One region of the Desemzia sp. FAM 23989 genome, then DNA from elsewhere that is predicted to be linked to it. Evidence: predicted binding sites of a transcription regulator. Region 1 holds the regulator's gene; each other region holds the start of a gene.

Region 1 (6,669 bases):
GTTTTAAAAGCTATTTAGATAGAAAAAGAAGCAGCGACCTCCAAGTTAGAGTGAAATCTAATTTTTTGTGGGGGTTGCTTTTTCTGTGGCGGAGTAAAGGGTGTATTTTGAAGTGAGTTTGAACATCAAGGTTAAAGTTGTCTTGATGAAGAAAGAGGCTTGAACATCAAGGTTAAAACCGCCTTGATGAGGAATTGAGATTGAACATCAAGAGTAAAACCGTCTTGATGAAGAAAGAGGCTTGAACATCAAGGTTAAAACCGCCTTGATGAAGAATTGAGATTGAACATCAAGAGTAAAACCGTCTTGATGAAGAAAGAGGCTTGAACATCAAGGTTAAAACCGCCTTGATGAAGAATTGAGATTGAACATCAAGGTTAAAACCGCCTTGATGAAGAATTGAGATTGAACATCAAGAGTAAAACCGTCTTGATGAAGAAAGAGGCTTGAACATCAAGGTTAAAACCGCCTTGATGAGGAATTGAGATTGAACATAAAAAGTAAGATTGGCTGGTTTGAGTCCGGTATTCAACCGAACTCAAACCAGCCAATCAGCTGTATAATAAGAACTCTAACTATTAGGGCACCAAGCCAACCCGAGCTTCTTATTTAAAGGACTTCTTAGATTAATTCTTCAAGAGTTAACGTCGTTTCTTCCCATTCTTCCATGAGTGTTTCATACTGTTCATTCAACAGTTGAAGTTTATCATTGATTTCTTGGACTTTTAAATGATCTTCATAGACTTCTGGTTTGGTCAATTCAGTTTCTAAATTTTCGATACTAGGCTCCAATTCAGAAGTTTCCTGTTCAATGGCTTCGATTCGACGGGTCAGCTGTCGAACCAATTTTTGATTTTCTTTATTGATTTCACGTTTTTTTGAAAGGGCGGTAGAAGCGGAATCTTTCCCAGAACTGTTTTCCGTTCCCTGTGCTTCTTCATCTGCAAGTCGTTTCAATTCTTCTTGCTCAGCTTTTTTTTCTAGGTAGTAATCATAATCGCCTAAGTAAGCTGTGCTCCCTTCTGCAGACAGTTCAATTACTTTAGACGCAATCCGATTGATGAAATAGCGGTCATGAGAAACAAAAAGCAGTGTGCCGTCGAAATCGATCAACGCATTTTCAAGTACTTCTTTACTATCTATGTCTAAATGATTTGTAGGTTCATCCAGAATTAAGAAGTTGTCTTGATTCATAGACAATTTAGCTAATGCCAAACGAGCTTTTTCTCCACCGCTTAAAGAGGTGACGGCTTTTTCAACATCTTCTCCGGAAAATAAAAAGCTGCCTAAAATAGATCGGATATCTTTTTCGGGAGTAGTAGGGTGTTCATCCCAAAGTTCGGCCAATACAGATTTAGAAGAATGCAATTCAGCTTGTTCTTGATCGTAATAGCCAACTTCCACATTTGTTCCGTATCGCTTTTCACCTTTCATAAGAGGGAGTTCTTCGAGTAAGGATTTCAGCAGTGTGGATTTTCCCACACCATTTGGTCCGACTAAAGCTATAGCATCGTATTTTCGGATATCCATATTGATCGGTTCAGATAAAATCGTTTGGTCATATCCGATAGCTCCGTTTTCTAATGACATCACGACATTTCCGCTTTCTTTGGCAGGGTGGAAACTGAATGTAGCTGATTTTTCTTCGCCTTGAGGTTTATCTAAACGGTCTATTTTTTCCAATTGTTTCCGACGGCTCTGAGCACGTTTGGTAGTAGAAGCGCGGACTAAGTTGCGGTTTACAAAATCTTCTAACTTGGCAATTTCTTTTTGCTGTTTCTCAAATTCTTTCCATTCTTTTTCAAGTTGTGCAGCTTTCAAGTCTAAATATTTACTATAATTTCCTTTATAATGGTGCATTTTTTGACGGCTTAAGTCATAGACTTCATTAACTACTTTATCTAAGAAATAACGGTCATGAGAAACGATCAGCAACGCACCAGTATAAGTTTGCAGGTAGTTCTCTAACCAGTTTAATGTTTCGATATCCAAATGGTTGGTAGGCTCATCTAAAATCAATAAGTCTTTTTTTTGCAACAATAATTTCGCTAAAGCTAAACGCGTTTTTTGGCCACCTGAGAGTTGATTGATGGATTTAGCATAATCCTCTTCAAAAAAGCGGAAACCATGTAAAACAGAGCGGATCTCTGCTTCATAACCATAACCATTTTGCTCTCGAAAATCGTGCTGCATTTGATCATACTGTTTTAAGGTTTCATGATAGAGTTCCTCATCGGCTAATAAAGAAGGATCCCCTAACATTTCTTCGGTATGACGCATTTTCTTTTCTAATTGGATCACATGTTGGAAAACTTCCAACATTTCATCCCAAATGGATTGAGTAGAGTCAAGGCCAGTATTTTGTGCTAAGTAGCCGATAGTCACTTGTTTTCCTTTTGAAATTTGTCCAGCATCCGGAGGTTCAATATCTGCGATGATTTTTAACAGAGTTGATTTGCCGGCACCGTTTCGTCCCACAAGGGCAATACGTGAATTTTCTTGTACTTCTAAATAAATATTCTCAAACAATACATCTGCACCAAAATAACGTGCAACGTGTTGAGCTTGTAATAGAATCATTTTGTTGTCCTCATTTCTTATCTCTGCTCTTTCACTTAGTTTAGCATATTCTGTCTTTAAGTGGGAGAGTGTCTGGAAGGCTGGACTAACAAAAAGAAAGCCGGTTCACAATGTTCTTTGTGAATTTTGTATGGATAAGAAAATAAGCGAAAAAAAATATTGAAATGACCGTTTAAAAAAGCTGGTAATTTAAGAAGAAGATGTTATAATCTTATTATGTGAAACTCGACAATTTGTGAAACAAATAATTTGTTAACGAATATTGTGAATTTTGAATAAAAGAAAGTGAGTGAAGTGAACGATGGGTTCAACGAATACAATACCCAAAGCAACGGCAAAGAGATTACCGATTTATTATAGATATTTACGGTATTTGCATGAAGATGGAAAAGAACGTGTGTCATCAACTGAATTAAGTGAAGCTGTGAAAGTAGATAGCGCTACGATTCGACGCGATTTTTCATATTTCGGAGCTCTAGGAAAAAGAGGTTATGGTTACGATGTTGAAACGCTGATGCATTTTTTCAGTAAAACATTGAAACAAGACCGACTAACGAACGTGGCATTAATTGGTGTGGGTAACTTAGGACATGCTTTATTAAATTACAATTTCCATCAAGGGAACAACATGCGCATCAGTGCTGCCTTTGATATCAACAAGGATATTGTAGGAACGATTCAATCTGGAGTACCGGTTTATCCAATGGAAGACATGGTACAACAGTTGAAAATGCAACAAATCGATGTAGTTATGCTGACTGTACCTACTTCAGCAGCTCAAGATGCTGCAAATAATCTCGTTGAAGCTGGCGTTAAAGGAATACTGAACTTTACACCGATTCGTATTTCCGTACCAGAAGAAGTTCGAGTACAAAACGTGGATTTAGCGAATGAATTGCAGACTCTTATCTATTTTATCGATCACTATAAAGCAGACTCAGACAGTGATGATACTTTATTGCTATTAGATTAAAAAAAGCAACAAACCTATTTACGGTTTGTTGCCTTTTTTTAGTTTGAGATAGATTTGTAAAATCTTCGTAGCTCTTACCACATCTCGTGTGGCAAACAATACAAAAATGATAGAGAAGAATCCCCAACCAAATTCACCAACGTAGTCAATTGCAAACCAGATAAAAATAGCTGCAAGAACATAATTGAAAACAATTTGAATAATAAAATCTCTTTTTTTCATGAACGTTAAAAGTTCCTTTCTACTATAAACACTATTAGTATAGCCATAAGTTAGCTACTGTAACGGTAGCATTCATTAAAGCGTGAGCAATAATTGGAGCAGCAATCGATTTTGTTTTCCAGTACAAATAGCAGAAAACAAATCCCATAATCGAATAAAGCAAGTAATGACCATCAAAGTGAATAAAGGCAAATATCAATGAACTGATCACAGCAGCACCGATTCCTCCAGTAATGTCATAAAGATAACCAAAGATAGCTTTCCTAAATACAAACTCTTCCATAATAGGACCAAAGATAGCTACTAGAATCAAGAAAATAGGGTATTTATTCACAGTGAAAACGAGCTCTGCAGTGTTTTGTGACCCTAAAGGTGTATTGAGCAAGAATGTTTCGATAAATACAGCTAAGTATTGACCAACAAAAGCTAAAAACATTCCTCCTACTCCCCAAAAAACAATCGATTTTTTAGAATTGCTGGGCGTTTTCTCTAGACTATTATCAAATGTAGACCGATGATTAACGATAAACATTAGGATAGCTCCAATCACGAAACCGGCGATAGTACCATAAATGCTGGCGTCTGCTACAGCTTTAGCTGGTACAAAAAACAACACTATCACTGGGAAAAATTGAGCTATAATATAGATGAGAATGATTTTTGCATATGGAGACTTAATTAAATTCTTCATGTGTTTAAAACCTTCTTTAAGTAATTATTTACAGTTGCACTAAAAAAGAACAAGACTATATAAAGTGAGCAATGCACCTTTGTAATGGTACTGCATTTGGACGTAAAACAGTTTTAAAAAAAGATGTTCAATAAACAGTATAACATAAGTCTCATACCACTAAAGCAATTTTTGCTTTCTTCTTGAAGTATTTCTTTCTTAAATAAAAGGGCACTCTTTTTCTTTTTCAAGAGTAAAAAATACTTGCAAAATTTTTACAGTTTGATATGATGAAGAAGTGATTTAGCACTCTTTTAGAGTGAGTGCTAACAAAGAAAAACTATAATTGGAGGGATTTACGTGTTAAGACCTTTAGGAGATCGTGTCATCATTAAAGTCACAAAAGAAGAAGAAACAACAGCAAGTGGTATCGTTTTGGCTGGTACAGCAAAAGAAAAACCACAAACTGGTGAAGTAGTTGCTGTTGGTGCTGGGCGTATACTCGATAACGGAACAAAAGCTGAGCTTTCAGTTGTCGTTGGAAATACAGTATTTTTCGAAAAATACGCTGGTTCTGAAGTGAAGTATGATGGTACTGAATATTTAGTGATCAAAGAGAGCGATATCATCGCAATCGTAGACTAAACGTAAATAAAGACATGTACACGAATAAAAATCAATCTGATGAGGTGAAAGAAAATGACTAAAGATATTAAATTTTCTGAAGACGCACGTGCTGCATTATTACGTGGAGTAGATAAATTAGCAGATACTGTTAAAGTAACACTTGGACCCAAAGGAAGAAATGTAGTTTTAGACAAATCTTACGGTTCGCCATTAATCACTAATGATGGAGTGACGATCGCAAAAGAAATCGAATTAGAAGACCGCTTTGAAAACATGGGAGCTCAATTAGTTTCTGAAGTAGCTTCAAAAACCAATGATACAGCTGGTGATGGTACAACTACTGCCACTGTTTTAACCCAAGCGATTGTTCGCGAAGGAATGAAAAATGTTACTGCAGGCGCAAACCCGGTAGGGATTCGAGCTGGAATTGAATTAGCCACTAAAGTAGCTGTTAAGGAATTATTAGCTGTTTCTCGTAAAGTGGAAACAAAAGAATCCATTTCACAAATCGCTTCTATCTCTTCAGGAGATCCAGAAATCGGTGCTTTATTAGCAGACGCTATGGAAAAAGTGGGCAACGATGGTGTTATCACGATCGAAGAATCTAAAGGAATCGAAACTGAACTAGATGTTGTAGAAGGTATGCAATTTGATCGTGGATACTTGTCACAATATATGGTTACAGATAACGATAAAATGGAAGCTAACTTAGAAAATCCATACATTTTGATTACCGATAAAAAAATCTCAAACATTCAAGATATTCTTCCATTATTGGAACAAATCTTGCAACAAGGTCGTCCGTTGTTGATTATTGCTGAAGATATTGATGGCGAAGCATTGCCTACATTAGTCTTGAACAAATTACGCGGTACCTTCAATGTTGCAGCTGTTAAAGCTCCTGGATTTGGGGATCGTCGTAAAGCGATGTTAGAAGACATTGCTATTTTAACTGGTGGTACTGTAATCACAGAAGACCTAGGTCTTGAATTGAAAGATACTACAGTAGAACAATTAGGACATGCAAGTAAAGTGGCTGTTACTAAAGATGCGACAACTATTGTAGAAGGCGCTGGTTCAACAGATACGATCAGCCAACGTGTAGCATTATTGAGAGCTCAAGCAGAAGAAACAACTTCTGAATTTGACAAAGAAAAATTACAAGAACGTATTGCAAAATTAGCTGGTGGAGTTGCCGTTATTCGTGTGGGTGCTGCAACAGAAACTGAATTAAGAGAACGTAAATTACGTATTGAAGATGCTTTGAATGCAGCACGTGCAGCTGTTGAAGAAGGAATCATCGCTGGTGGTGGGACTGCTTATATCAACGTTCAAAGCAAAGTTGCTGAAATTGAAGCTGTAGGCGACGTTGCAACAGGTGTGAAAATCGTTGTTCGTGCGTTAGAAGAGCCAATTCGCCAAATCGCTGCAAATGCAGGAATGGAAGGTTCAGTAATTGTTGAAAAAATGAAAACTGCTGAACCAGGTGTTGGATACAATGCGGCAACAGACGAATGGGTAAACATGATTGAGGCTGGAATTACAGACCCAACTAAAGTGACTCGTTCAGCTCTACAAAATGCTGCAAGTGTAGCGG
Region 2 (6,669 bases), on a different contig from region 1:
CTGTTTTTAATGAGTTATTCTTTTGAACCGTCAATGTATGCATATTTGAAGCTGCGGCTTCCAAAAGTTGGTCGGAAGATGTCTTTGACATATGGTTTTTCCAAATACGCTTCTGCGGTTTGGTAAATAGGAGCATCTACATAACGTTCACCTAAAGCGACTTGTTCGATTTCGATCATTGTGTTCCATCGAGCCAGTTTATCATCGAATTGTTGCGTGCTTTTTTCAACCAGTTCATCGATCTCAGGGAACGAGTAGTTTCCGCGGTTGATAGCTGTATCAAAGCGTTCAATAAAGTTGATAGGATCAGCGAAATCTGCCAACCAATAAGTCGTAGCTAATTCATAATTTCCAGATTTGACACTATCCAGACGCGAGTTGTCCGGCATTTGACGAATGTCGATGGTCAAACCTTCTAAGTTGGTTTGCAATTCACTTTGAAGGAATTCTGCTAATCGTTTGCTGTCTTCAGTATCCGAAGTAATCAACTCAAACGTCATTGTTTGAATGCCTAGTTCGTCTAAGCCGGCTTGCCAAGCTGCTTGAGCTTCTTCAACATTGTATTCTACAGGGTTTCCGGCATCAGTACGAAAATCAGCACCGGTTTCAGGGTTTTTGGCTAGTCCATAAGGCACGTGACCATAAATCGGTTGAGAGCCGTCTTGCAGAACATTGTTCGTGAATGCTTCGCGATTGATTGCTAGAGATATAGCTTTGCGGATATTCTCGTTTTGCAATTCTGGCACATCATGATTCATTTCAATATAATAGATCCATGCTTTGCTGTTCGTTTTAAAATTGGCATCATCCTTGTATTGAGGAACAAAATTACCGGAAATATCGATACTGTCCAGTTCTCCGGATTCAAATAAGTTGATGCCCGTTCCCACTTCTTTTACCACTTGGTTAGTGATTTCATCTAGTTTAACGGAGTCTTTATCCCAATATTCGTCATTTTTCACATATTTCCAAGAATCGCCTTCTGCAGCGCTCCAGTCTGAAAGGACGAAAGGACCATTATAGATCGTCTCATCAGCGCTCAACCCATAATTGTCTCCTTGCTCCGTCACAAACTCCCGATTTTGTGGGAAGTAACTAGGAATAGTCAATAAATCAAGGAAGTAAGGAACCGGTTGTTCTAACGTTACTTCTAATGTTTTTTCATCGATGGCTGTAACGCCTAATTCACTAACATCAGTTCCATCATTCAAAATGGATTCGGCATTCTTGATGATACCGGAGAATAGGTAGGCATATCCTGAGCCATTATTGGGATCGACCATCCGTTGCCAAGCAAACACGTAATCGTCTGCAGTGACAGGTGTTCCGCTCGACCAATTTGCATCCTCTCGTATATTGAATGTGTAGGTCAGTCCATCTTCAGATACTTCAGGAAGCTCTGCTGCATTTGCAGGAACGATCTTGCCTTCAAGATCATACGCTGTCAATCCCTCAAAAACATTGTTCATCGGAGTGAAGTTTGTTGTGGAAAGAGTGGTATCCATGGTGTCCATTTCCGATTCAGCAGCTAAATTCAAGACTTGTTCGGCATCTTGAGAAGCTGGTTGATCTTGATTGGAACCGTTGCTGCAAGCACTTAAAACAGCTAATGTGGCAAGCGATAATAAGGTTGTTAATGTGAAAGTTTTTTTCATATACTTATGGTCTCCTTCTGTAGTGTTTTCTAAGAAACGGACTTTACTCAATAGAAAATAATTATCGTTCTTCTCTTGTAAAAAAGGAAAGTTAAACGACAGAAAAGCTACATGCAAGAGAATAAGAAAACGGCTCCTATGAAAACGTCCTTGTAAGAAATAATTATAGCATAAAAAGTAAGTAAGCAGAAGGGTCTGATTCGGATAAACCAAGTCTCATGTAAGTACCATTGTCATCTCTGACATCTGTACGAAGAGCTTTTTTCTTTTTAATCAAGTTGAGTAGACAGTTTTCTTATAATTTTGAGGAATTGAGTTTGTTGAAAGAACGGATAAAAAGAGAAGAAAACATGATGAAATAGCTTCTTTAGAGTTAAATATAGGTTTGAATGAAATGTGTCAATGGTAAGCGTAATTAGAAAGTTCTACTAAAAAAATGATTTAAATTTAGAACAAAAACTATTTTAAAAGGTATAATTATATACGTTATGAAAACGTTTGTTATCAGGAGGAGTGGAGAATTATGGTAGATAAAGTAAAAAAAATAGCTCATCGAATTTTTAGTTATTTAGGAGAAATAACTAAAAAAGCATCAAAGAATATGCTAGACGAAAAGAAGGCACAATTAAAAAAGAGAATGAAAATAAGTGCAGCAGTTCTAATTGTATTTTTTATTCTCTCTTTTATCGTGACAATTGATTCTGCTAATGCACGTCAAGATGAGTTGAGTGTGCAGATTTCAGATTTACAAAAGAAAATTAATAGTAAGAATGCTTCTTACAATGTATTAGAGTCAGAAAATAACGAATTAGAAGCAAATAATAAAAAATTAAGTCTATTAAAAACGGAGTATGAAGCATATAAAGAAAAAATGACTCCCTATGAAGAACTAGAAAAATCGGAAGCAGACGCAAAAAAAGCAGAAGCAGATGCAAAAAATGCTGAGTTAAAAAAGAAAGAAGCAGAAGAAAAAGCTAAAAAAGAAGCGGAAGAAAAAGCTGCAGCAGAAGAAAAGAAAGCAAAAGCAGAAGCAGAAGCAGCGAAGAAAAAACAAGAAGAAGAAGATGAACTAGCAAGAATAGAGGCTGAAGAAGCTAAAGGATATGAAACAGGAATAACTTTTGATCAATTAGCTCGGACACCAGATGATTATTTTTATAAAAAAGTGAAGTTCTCAGGTAAAGTTGTGCAAGTAATGGAAGGAGAGGGCACGACTCAAATTAGATTTGCTGTGGATGATGATTACGATAAAATTATTTATGCTGAAATTTCGTCTGATTTAACTAATAATGATCGTTTATTAGAAGATGATTATGTAACACTTTCTGGTATTTCAATGGGGCTTTTAACATATGAATCTACCATGGGAGGAGAAATAACGATTCCTTCTATTGTGGTTGATAAGATTGATAGATAAAGAGGTTCGAAAAGTACACCTCTGTTACTGAAAATGATCAGTAGCAGGGGTGTACTTTTTTTATTGGCTTACTTTTGTTAAATCCATCCGTTTACTGATCAAGTGAGCATTAAATTGACTGTCACTTGAAGAATAAAACAGGTTTACTGGTTGAGTGAGCGCGAAATTAAGCGTCACTTGAGGAATAAAATGAGTTTATTCTTCAAGTGAGTGGTAAAACAGGTTTCACTTGACTAATAAAGAACCGTTAATGTGTTATTTTGCAGTGAGAAGGAAACTAGTTGCTTTTGTTCCAACTTATTTTAGACTAAATACCTTGCTAGTTACTTTTTTAGACGCATCGTACTAAGAAGTGCACGCCCCTAAAAGCAAAACGACTAGAGTTAGATGAGAAGCATCTAGCTCTAGTCGTTCAAGTTTTTTTCGGTAAGCTGTATGCCGTGTTCCCAGCTCTTTAATCTTCAATAGTTCTTCGTTCTGTTCCGTCTAAGTCAATAATCGATTGAATAGGCTGGACGTATTCTAAAGTCCCCATGTAAGTACCGTCTTCATCTCTGACAGCTGTGTAGGTGACCATAACGAATTCGCCTCGAGCATGGAACCAGAGTGTCTCTGAATCCTTTGTACCAGTTTTGAAGTCAGCTATTAATTGTTTTACGATAGGTTGGCTTTTAGGAGGATGACAATTTTCTACTTGTCGCCCGATAGCGTTTTTAGTACGCGGAAAAAGCTTTCTGCCGGTACCGACATTAAAGTATTTCACCGTATCATTAGCATCTACAAAAGATAATTCAAGCGGAAGCAAGTTCAGCATTTTTTCCAATTCATTCGGTGTCAAATGTCCAACTTTAAAGTGAATATTGGTGTCTTTTTCACTTGTTTCGACTTCTGAATCTTCTATATCTTCAAATGTAGTCCGCTCAGGGACCCATTTAGATTCTGGACGAACAATGCAATAGCCGATTTCATCTGATTCGTCATTGATTTTGATCCAATCATCTTCATTAAAGACATCTGTAATCATAGGAATCAAAATTTCTTCTTCTTTGACAATCATTTCTTCCAACTCGTATTTTAAGGACGCGAATTCTTCTTGCAAATGATCTAGTTGATCTTGTTCAAGTGACTGTTTCACTTGTTTAAATAGAGCGCGAATTTCGTCGTCTACTCCCCACATGACTTTAGGAGGAGCTGTGATACCGTAACGCTCCATAATCGGAAACAGAGAGTTTTCCTTACGCGCATAATGATTGTCAAACTGCCAAAGAATAGACAGTTGCTTCAATAACCCGTCTTTAATCTCTGCTTCTGGTTGCAGAAGATACGCTTCCAGTAAACGACGAATGCGATCCAAACTGCTTTCGATCGCTAAATTTTCTTGTTTTAGGACATGGATGGGATGCCCAGGTTTCTTAAATTCATCTGATTGATTTTCTGGATTGTTGATGGTTCCGATAAACATAGAAGCATGGATATTGCATAATTTTTGAATATCTTCTACGACAACACCTTCCCCAAGCAATCTGCGTTCCATAACCGAGATTTCAAAGGCACTGATACCAGAAAAATGTTCTTCAAAATCTTTCTTTACCAAATCTTTGTCTTCGCCAGCATGCAATCTTAAAAGCAAATCTTTCAAAATAGATTGCCTCTGTTCTAATTCAAGGGCTCTTTTTCCTTTATGGGGATTTTCTGTCATTAGGCAATCTCCTCAACACTAAAACCATGTTCTTCCAATTGAGCAATCAAGTCAGCATGATTTAAACCGATTTGTTCCGCACCTTTATTTAAAGGCATCATTCGACCAACTGTATTCAATAAGCCGTCATTTTGTAGAGGAGTAAATCCTAGTTGGACCAAAATACCTTTTAACTCAGGGTATTGTTGAATTAATTGATAGACCGTTTCATTGAGATTGATTTTTTTCATTGTTTTCAACCTTTCAAATTAGAATGATATACTCATTCGTTACGTTATTCACAATAAGTGGTTGATTTCATTTTAAAATAAATGCTGATCATTTTCAATAAGGATAGCCGTCAGGTTTGTTAGAATATGAATTTTTTTCACAAAATAGTCATCATATAAGGGGAATTACCCATAAAGGACTGTCTCGAATCAAGACAGTCCAAAAATCATTCACTGATATGGTTTACATTTGCGAATCGGGGTGTTCTAACGGTTTTACAGCTGGCCCATCTAAGACAGCTCCGTTATAAGAAAAGCGCGAACCATGACAAGCGCAATCCCATGAACGTTCTGCATCATTCCAATCAAGGTTGCAGCCTAAGTGAGTGCAGACTGGAACGGTTTGATGCAGCTGACCTTGTTTATCTCGATAGGCGCCCACTTTCTTTCCATGTACATGAACTAGGCCGCCTTCATCTAGTAAAAGGTCTTCTAAATTTTTATCCGGACGTTTTAATTTGCCGGTAACAAAATCTTTTGCGACAGCTGAATTCTTTTTCAAGAAGGTTTGAGTATCGCTAAGTTTCAATTTTTTACGAGTAGGGTCAAAAAGAGAAGCATAACTGTTTTCTGTACCTAAAATAGAGTCTGCTAACAGTTTTCCGGCCATAGCTCCTGCAGACATGCCCCATTTATTGAATCCTGTAGCTACTAATACAGCCTCGGTTTGCTTCGTCATCTGTCCAATATAAGGGAGTTTATCTAGTGTTTGCAGATCTTGACTAGACCAAAGATGAAGAGGGCTTTGCGCAGCAAAATACTTTTTGCCGAAAGCGTCCAAATCTTGGTAATGAAAAATCGTTTTGCTGGAGCTTTTACCGGTTTGATGTCCTTCACCGCCAATCAATAAAAGAGGGATACCGTCAGCGCCTTGAACAGAACGGATCGAACGCGTCGGCTGTTCTGCGTTGATGTACATGCCTTCAGGAATTTTACTAGCAGTGCGCATCACCATCGCGTAAGAACGATGGATGGAGAGGCGCGTAAAATATAAGCCGTCTGCATCATTGATTGGGTAATGAGTGGCCAGAATAACTTTTTGACAGAGTATAAGAGAGTTGTTTTCGGTTAAAATCATAGGTGTCTTTTCTTTAATGACTTCTACAGCACGCGTGTGTTCATAAATTTGTCCGCCTAAGCGCACAATTTCTTGGACCAACACCGTTAAAAAACGAACCGGATCAAATTGAGCTTGGTCGTACATCACTAATGCTTCTTTGATAGGGAAAGGCAAGTCTGCTTTATCTTTGGCTAATGCTCCTTTAATCCCTAAAGTCTGGTAAGCTTCAGCTTCCTTTTCCAGTTTTTTTTGACCCTTATCCGTTTCTGCGTATACAAAAGCATCTTTTGTTTCATAAGCACAATCAATCTGCAGCTCTTCGATGAGTTGTTGGATAAAATGCAAACCATCAATATTTGCTTCATAATAAAGTTTAGCTTTTTCTTTGCCAAAGGTCTGAATCAAGTCATCATAAATCAAGCTATGCTGAGCGGTAATTTTTGCAGTTGTATGTCCAGTTACCCCGCTGATTAAACGATCAGCTTCAATGAGGACAACTTTCTTGCCAGACTTTGCTAACAGATATGCGCTGATAATGCCGACTATCCCAGCACCGACAATACCGATTT
Region 3 (6,669 bases), on a different contig from region 1:
TGTATTGATGCCGCTATTCATTCTAGCTGGGGTAGCCGTTCTGATTAACAATGTTGTCTTTCCTTGGGTCTTTGAAGGGAGTACCTTGGAAAGTGCACAGATTTGGGGAACAGTTATTATCAATGGAACATTGAATATTGCTGGGTTATTGATTGCACCCATGATCGGGTACAACTTATCTGTGAACAAAGGCTTTATGAATCCGATTGCTTCCGCGGCAGTTGGGATTGCTTCTCTGGTTATCATGATGCCTGTAAATCTTTTCGTTACACCGGTGGGCTCAGAAGAACAAATACTCACTTCAGGCGTCATGACCTATGGAAATCTGGGTACGACGGGGATGTTCGCAGGAATTATTATTGGTTTAGCTGCCACAGAATTGTTTATCAGACTGTCCAATATTAAAAGATTGCAGATCAATCTAGGTGAAAATGTGCCGCCTCAAGTAGGAAAATCGTTTAGTACTATGATTCCTGTTATTTTAGTGCTTTCGTTGTTTGGTATCGTGGCATTGGTTTTACATGTATTCTTTGACACTGACCTGATCAACTTGATCTCAGTAGCTATTCAAGAACCATTGAGAGCTGTTAACACGAGCTTGTTGGGGACATTGTTGATTTACAGCACTGGAAATTTCTTGTTTACCTTGGGGATTCACCAAAGCGTAATCAACGGAACCCTGCTAGATCCCTTACTGCTGACAAATATGAATGAAAACACGTTAGCTTTCGCAAATGGAGAAGAAATTCCAAATATCATGACTAGCGCCTTTGTTCCTACATTTGGAATGATCGGAGGGACAGGGAGTACACTCTGCCTGCTGATCGCTATTTTCATCTTTAGTAAGCAAAAAGCCCCTAAAGATTTGGGTAAACTAGCGCTGGCGCCTGGGGTGTTCAATATTAATGAACCTGTCATTTTCGGTTATCCGATCGTCTTTAATTTGCCGATGATGATTCCTTTCGTATTGCAGCCGGCTATTGGGATTGTGATTGGTTATTTAGCGACATCTTGGGGATGGATGAATTATACAGTGGCCAATATTCCTTGGACGACACCGCCTCTTCTGAGTGCTTTTCTGGCAACTGCGGGAGATTGGCGAGCCATTGTGGTACAACTTATTATTATCGTAATAGGAGTAGCGTTGTATTTGCCATTTATGAAAATCAGTGAACGTTCCGCACAGATTGCTGCAGAGAAAAATACCTGATTTTTTGACAAATTGAATAAAAGACAAAAAGGCTGTGACTCGTCTCTCAGTCTTTTTATCTATAACATCTAGTTTTACTGGTTCTTCAACTTTTTATGTTGGCGAATAAAAACGAACTGCCTCTTAATTCTAAACCTTATAGAAACTTCTGCAGGAGTATGGGATACGTGTAGAGTCATGAGACTTAACCATGATGAGAAAGAATTGACGTTTGATCATCAATGATGTGTTCTGAATGATGAAGTTAGGAGCTTTATCATCAATAAGCCAGCCTGAACAATGAAACTAGGGTATTAACATCAATTAATCCGTCTGAATGATGAAGAACAGTTTTACTTTTGTGAGGTGTTTCGTATAATTTAAATAGCAGATAAAGAGGAGATAGAACCATGCATAAATACGAACAGGTTGCTCAAGCGATACGAGATAGGATCCAAAATGGGACATACACACTAAAGAGTGCTTTGCCCGATCAAATGCAGTTGTGTAAAGAATTTGGGGCGAGCCGGATAACGATTAAGCGCGCCTTGAACTTGTTGATTGAGGAAGGTTATCTTTACAGCAGACAAGGCTCTGGGACCTACGTAATGAAAAATGCACTTGCTAAGAATGAGCTGGATTCCCGGTTTGATGTGTACACGGGCTTAACAGACCAACTTTCTGACCAAATCGTTACAAGTAAAGTGATTCAATTTGTCATTCGCAATCCTGCAGAAGATGAAGCAGACAAATTGTTGTTGACGGAAGAAGATTTCATTTATGATATTCAGCGGGTGCGATACGTAGACGGTGAAGAGTACTTGATCGAACACACTCTCATGCCTGTGGAAGTTATTCCGGATGTGACGAAGAAAGTCCTTGCCGGTTCGATTTATAGTTACATTCAACATACGCTGGGATTGAAGATAGGTGGATTGAACAGACGTATAACGGCTGAAAGACCGGATGAATTGGATCAAGAGTACCTATTTTGTACAAAGGAAGATCCTGTTTTACAGGTGGAACAAGTGGTTCATTTGATAGATGGAACGCCTTTTGAATATTCAAGGACCCGGCATCGTTTCGACAAAGGCGGGGTCAATGTCGTAAAAAATTATGGTGAGCATAGTTGAAGATAAAAAATTGCCGCTCGGTACTTATTCATTTAGGTAGCGGGCGGCAGTTTTTTTATTTCGCACGGGATTGTGTTAGTTGGATCATCGTATTATTGAACTCTTTTTGGAAATAAGTGACATTGCTTTCCTTATTGACGATCAAGCTGATGTAAAATTTTGGTGCATCTTCAATAGGGATTTTGACGAGATCGTAGTGGTCTTTTACCAAGATGTCAATCATGAAGGCAACCATGTTGGTAGAAGAAGCAATCGACAAGGCCGTTTGAATTTCTTTGGTAAAAAGGGTTTTTGGTTGTTTGATCAGATGAGTTTTAGCCCATTGTTCAAATACACGTTGATGAGTGTAACCTTGCGCCAAGGAAATAAAGACTTCTTGCTGGACATCTTCCACACGGACGAACTCTCTTGCAGCTAAAGGGTTATCAGGAGATGCCCAAAGAGCCAAATCTTGTGTCACTAAAGGAATCTGTATCAGGTTTTTGTCCTTGAATACAGACTGATCACTTCCAATGATCGCCAAAGGAACTTGTCCACTGCTCACTAGGTCAAGCATGACATCTGAACTTTCTTCTTCAATCAGCTTTAAAGAATTGGTGAATTTGCCTAAATGAGGCATCAGTTTGGACATAAAGTGGCCGCCGATCGTGGGCAGGAAACCGAAGTAGACAACTTGATTCTTTAAATCATGGATTTCTTCTTTAGCTGTATCAATAGTATTTAAAATTTGCTGGGAGTGTTTGAGCAGTATTTCACCAGTCTCGGTCAAATGCAAGTTCTTGTGAAGTCTTTTCCTATCAATCAGAGTAGTATCCAGCTCTTTTTCGAGACGTTTCAAAGACATGGAAATAGACGGTTGAGAGATATAGAAATGTTCGGCGGTAGCAGTGAAATTTAGTGTTTTTGCTAAATGGTTAAAATAGACTAAATCTTGTAAATTCATATAAGGCTCCTTCGAAAGATTGTGAAAACACAAACATAAACAAAAGATATGATAGTGTTTATTTTCATAAATAATGTTTATAGTACCATAAAAAAACAGTATTTTCGAACTAAATGATAGCATGATATACTATACATCTTGAAGCGTTTACAAAACGCTGGTGGAAGGTGTGGTCTTTTGAAAATAATCAAACAGCTCTTTTGGATTTTTTTATTCTCTTTTATAGGGGAAATTATTTCCGCTTTGATCGCTTCATTTATAGCAATACCCGGTAGCGTTATCGGGATGATCTTGCTGTTCTTAGCGCTGCAATTTAACTGGGTTCGCGTTGAGCAAGTAGATGAGGTCGGTACATGGCTGACAGATAATATGGGGATTTTCTTCGTCCCAGCAGGTGTGGGGCTGATGTCAAACTTTGGTGTCTTAGCAAATACTTGGTGGCAACTACTGATCATTATGGCAGTAACGACTATTTTGATGATGGGATTTGTTGGCAAAATAGTACAAAGTGTCAAAGGTATAGTGAAGAAAAATAAATTAGTTGAGAAAGGAGAAGATTCGCATGCTTGAGAGTATTTTAAATAATCCAATGTTGTGGATCACAATAACTATTGGCCTATATCTAATAGCTGGGAAATTAAAAGCCAAATGGCCTAAGAATCCTTTGTTTACTCCGTTGGTATTTGCGATCATTGTCATTATTTTATTCTTGCTCGCAACAGATATCCCGTTAGAGACTTATAATACTGGCGGACGCTTCTTCAGTTTATTTGTAACTCCAGCTACAGTGGCTTTGTCTATTAAGCTGAAAAAGAATCTTGTATACTTAAAGAAATATTATGCAGCAATTTTATCGGGAATCGTTTCCGGAGTGATTTTCCATACGGTTATGATTTATTCTTTTGCATTGTTGTTCAAATTTGATCGGAATATGGTGGCAACTTTGCTGCCTAAATCGATTACTACAGCAATCGCAGTCGGTGTTTCTGACTCCTTAGGGGGTATTGTTTCTTTAACGGTTGCGGTAGTTGTGTTCACCGGAGTTATTGGAGCGGTCGTTGGTCAAACGGTCTTCAAGATCTTCAAAATTGACGATCCAGTGGCGCAAGGGGTGGCTCTTGGAAGTTCTTCTCACGCTATGGGAACAACAAAAGCGATCGAGTTAGGTGATGTCCAAGGCGCAATGTCAGGTTTATCGATTGTGGTTACCGGAATCATAGTGGTTATTCTAGCTCCGCTAACAGTACCGATCACAAATTTATTATTTTAATTTAATTTAGGTTATACTCTTAAAAAACAATACTCAAAAAGGATGGTTGAAAAATTATGGCTGAACAAACAATTAAATATGACGCACCAACAGTAGAACAAGAAATCGATGTTGTCAGCACGTATCGTTTAGAAGATGAAGCTCGTGCTGTAGTTCCTAAAGGTGGATTTGATTACATCTCAGGTGCTTCAGGAGAAGAATACACGCTAAAACAAAACAATGAATCATGGAAACGCAAAGGGATTTTACCTCGTGTACTAGCAGATGTAGAAAATCCAGATACATCAACGTCTATTTTGGGGCACGATATCAAAGTACCATTCATTATGGCGCCAATCGCAGCTCATGGGTTGGCTCATGAAACAAAAGAAGCGGGAACAGCTAGAGGGATTTCTGAATTTGGCGGAACAATTATGTCAATCAGTGCTTATTCTGGGGCTACATTTGAAGAAATCGAAAAAGGATTGAATGGCAACCCGCGTTGGTTCCAAATCTACATGAGTAAAGATGATGACATGAATAAAAATATTTTGGATGAAGCAAAAGCGGATGGCGCTACAGCTATCATTTTAACGGCTGATGCTACTTTAAGTGGTAACCGCGAAAAAGATATGCTGAATAAATTCGTGTATCCGTTTGGTATGCCGATTGTGTCTCGTTACTTGACTGGATCAGGTAAAAACATGTCTCTAAACAACATTTATGCTCAATCGAAACAAAAAATCTGTCCCGAAGATGTTAAATTCATCTCTGAATATTCAGGATTGCCAGTTTTTGTTAAAGGGATTCAAACTCCTGAAGATGCTGTATTAGCTATTGGTGCCGGAGCAGCTGGTGTTTGGGTTTCCAACCATGGAGGCCGTCAATTAGATGAAGCTCCTGGTTCATTTGATACATTGGAAGAGATTTCTAAGGCTGTTGCTGGTCGCGTTCCGATTGTATTTGATAGTGGAGTTCGTCGTGGAGAACACATCTTTAAAGCATTGGCAAGCGGTGCAGACATCGTTGCTGTAGGTCGTCCAGTATTATATGGACTAGCTTTAGGCGGTTGGAAAGGTGTTAAATCTGTGTTAGACTACTTTGAAAAAGATTTGCAACGTGTGATGCAATTAGCAGGAACGCAAACGATCGAAGACGTGAAGAATGCTCGTTTGTTTGATATGAAATACTAATTTAGAATGAATTTGAAACAGCGCAAGCGCCCCTTATTAGGTGCTTGCGCTGTTTTTGATAGATTAATTTCCGCGTAGGCGAAAAGATTCTTTAATGAAAGGCTGCAGAGTAGTGCTATTTTATAATTAGGACTGTTTTTCTTAGTAAATTGTAAGATATAGACGTTCTGCTTCACAATTTGGCAGAAGAAAGCGAGGTGATTATTAGGTAGAGAGGTTCTATCTAACGATTGGTAGGATTGAAGGGCGTATATCAGTAAATAGAGAGCCGTTACCTAATGATTCTAGAGAAAAATACGTTTGTTTTATGAACTAGATGTCTCATACTTCATAATTGCAGCTGAATCAGATCGAGAAGTGTGAAGTAGGTCGTCAAGTAATGAAGAACTTTTCATTAGGAGAGTTTTCGCTCAAGCGAAAAGCTGCTTTGTGGAAGTGATTGACCGGATAGCTCATAATTAGGAACTTTATTAAAGACGAATGGTGAGCTATAGACGCTCTACTTCCTGATTTGCGAGAAATAAGTGGGTCAATGATTAGGTAGAGGGGTGCTACTTCATAATTAGCAAGATAAAAAGTTGTTAATCATAATCTAGAGGAGCGCTACCGAAGCATTTCATAGAAAAACACGAGTCTTTTATGAGGTAGAGGAGTTATAGCTCACAAATGACAAGAAAAAATGGCTTGAATGATTAGGTAGCGTTGGTCTATCTAATCATTCAAGCTGAAAATTAGTCTAGATTAGTAGATAGCAGCAGTTTACCTAACAATTACAGCTAAACTAGATTGAGAAGTGTGAAATAGCTTGTCAGATAAGCAAAAATTTTTAGCGATTAAAAAATACTCCTTAAAAATGCGTATATGGATTTATGAAGTGAAAAAGAGGAGTGATAGGATGATCGTTAAAGAAAGGGAGACCCCTCATCGTCTATTAGTGATGAGATCTCTGGCAAATCGGATGA

What was found. Region 1 encodes Rex, which represses fermentation and respiration genes when NADH is low (regulators of the CRP and FNR family bind a similar motif). Its sites were predicted from a motif close to TTGTGAANTANTTCACAA; they were not measured.
Region 2: ACEN36_RS06605 (DUF1858 domain-containing protein) is a predicted target of Rex. The motif match lies at 5,038-5,055, and genes of this name have one in related genera.
Region 3: ACEN36_RS10045 (CidA/LrgA family protein) is a predicted target of Rex. The motif match lies at 3,285-3,302, and genes of this name have one in related genera.

The regions. Positions count from the first base shown of each region.
Region 1 covers NZ_JBGQQT010000002.1:54,895-61,563, forward strand. The annotation lists gene ACEN36_RS01835 (nucleoside hydrolase) at 1-18, shown strand, start outside; gene ACEN36_RS01840 (ABC-F family ATP-binding cassette domain-containing protein) at 622-2,580, opposite strand; gene ACEN36_RS01845 (redox-sensing transcriptional repressor Rex) at 2,882-3,553, shown strand; gene ACEN36_RS01850 (YdiK family protein) at 3,572-3,775, opposite strand; gene ACEN36_RS01855 (CPBP family intramembrane glutamic endopeptidase) at 3,810-4,466, opposite strand; gene groES (co-chaperone GroES) at 4,806-5,090, shown strand; gene groL (chaperonin GroEL) at 5,145-6,669, shown strand, end outside.
Region 2 covers NZ_JBGQQT010000008.1:97,061-103,729, reverse strand. The annotation lists gene ACEN36_RS06620 (peptide ABC transporter substrate-binding protein) at 15-1,655, opposite strand; gene ACEN36_RS06615 (hypothetical protein) at 2,179-3,072, shown strand; gene ACEN36_RS06610 (DUF438 domain-containing protein) at 3,527-4,771, opposite strand; gene ACEN36_RS06605 (DUF1858 domain-containing protein) at 4,771-5,001, opposite strand; gene ACEN36_RS06600 (FAD-dependent oxidoreductase) at 5,225-6,669, opposite strand, start outside.
Region 3 covers NZ_JBGQQT010000018.1:33,141-39,809, forward strand. The annotation lists gene ACEN36_RS10030 (PTS sugar transporter subunit IIC) at 1-1,210, shown strand, start outside; gene ACEN36_RS10035 (GntR family transcriptional regulator) at 1,600-2,322, shown strand; gene ACEN36_RS10040 (LysR family transcriptional regulator) at 2,378-3,265, opposite strand; gene ACEN36_RS10045 (CidA/LrgA family protein) at 3,443-3,835, shown strand; gene ACEN36_RS10050 (LrgB family protein) at 3,828-4,535, shown strand; gene ACEN36_RS10055 (lactate oxidase) at 4,592-5,707, shown strand; gene ACEN36_RS10060 (nuclease-related domain-containing protein) at 6,603-6,669, shown strand, end outside.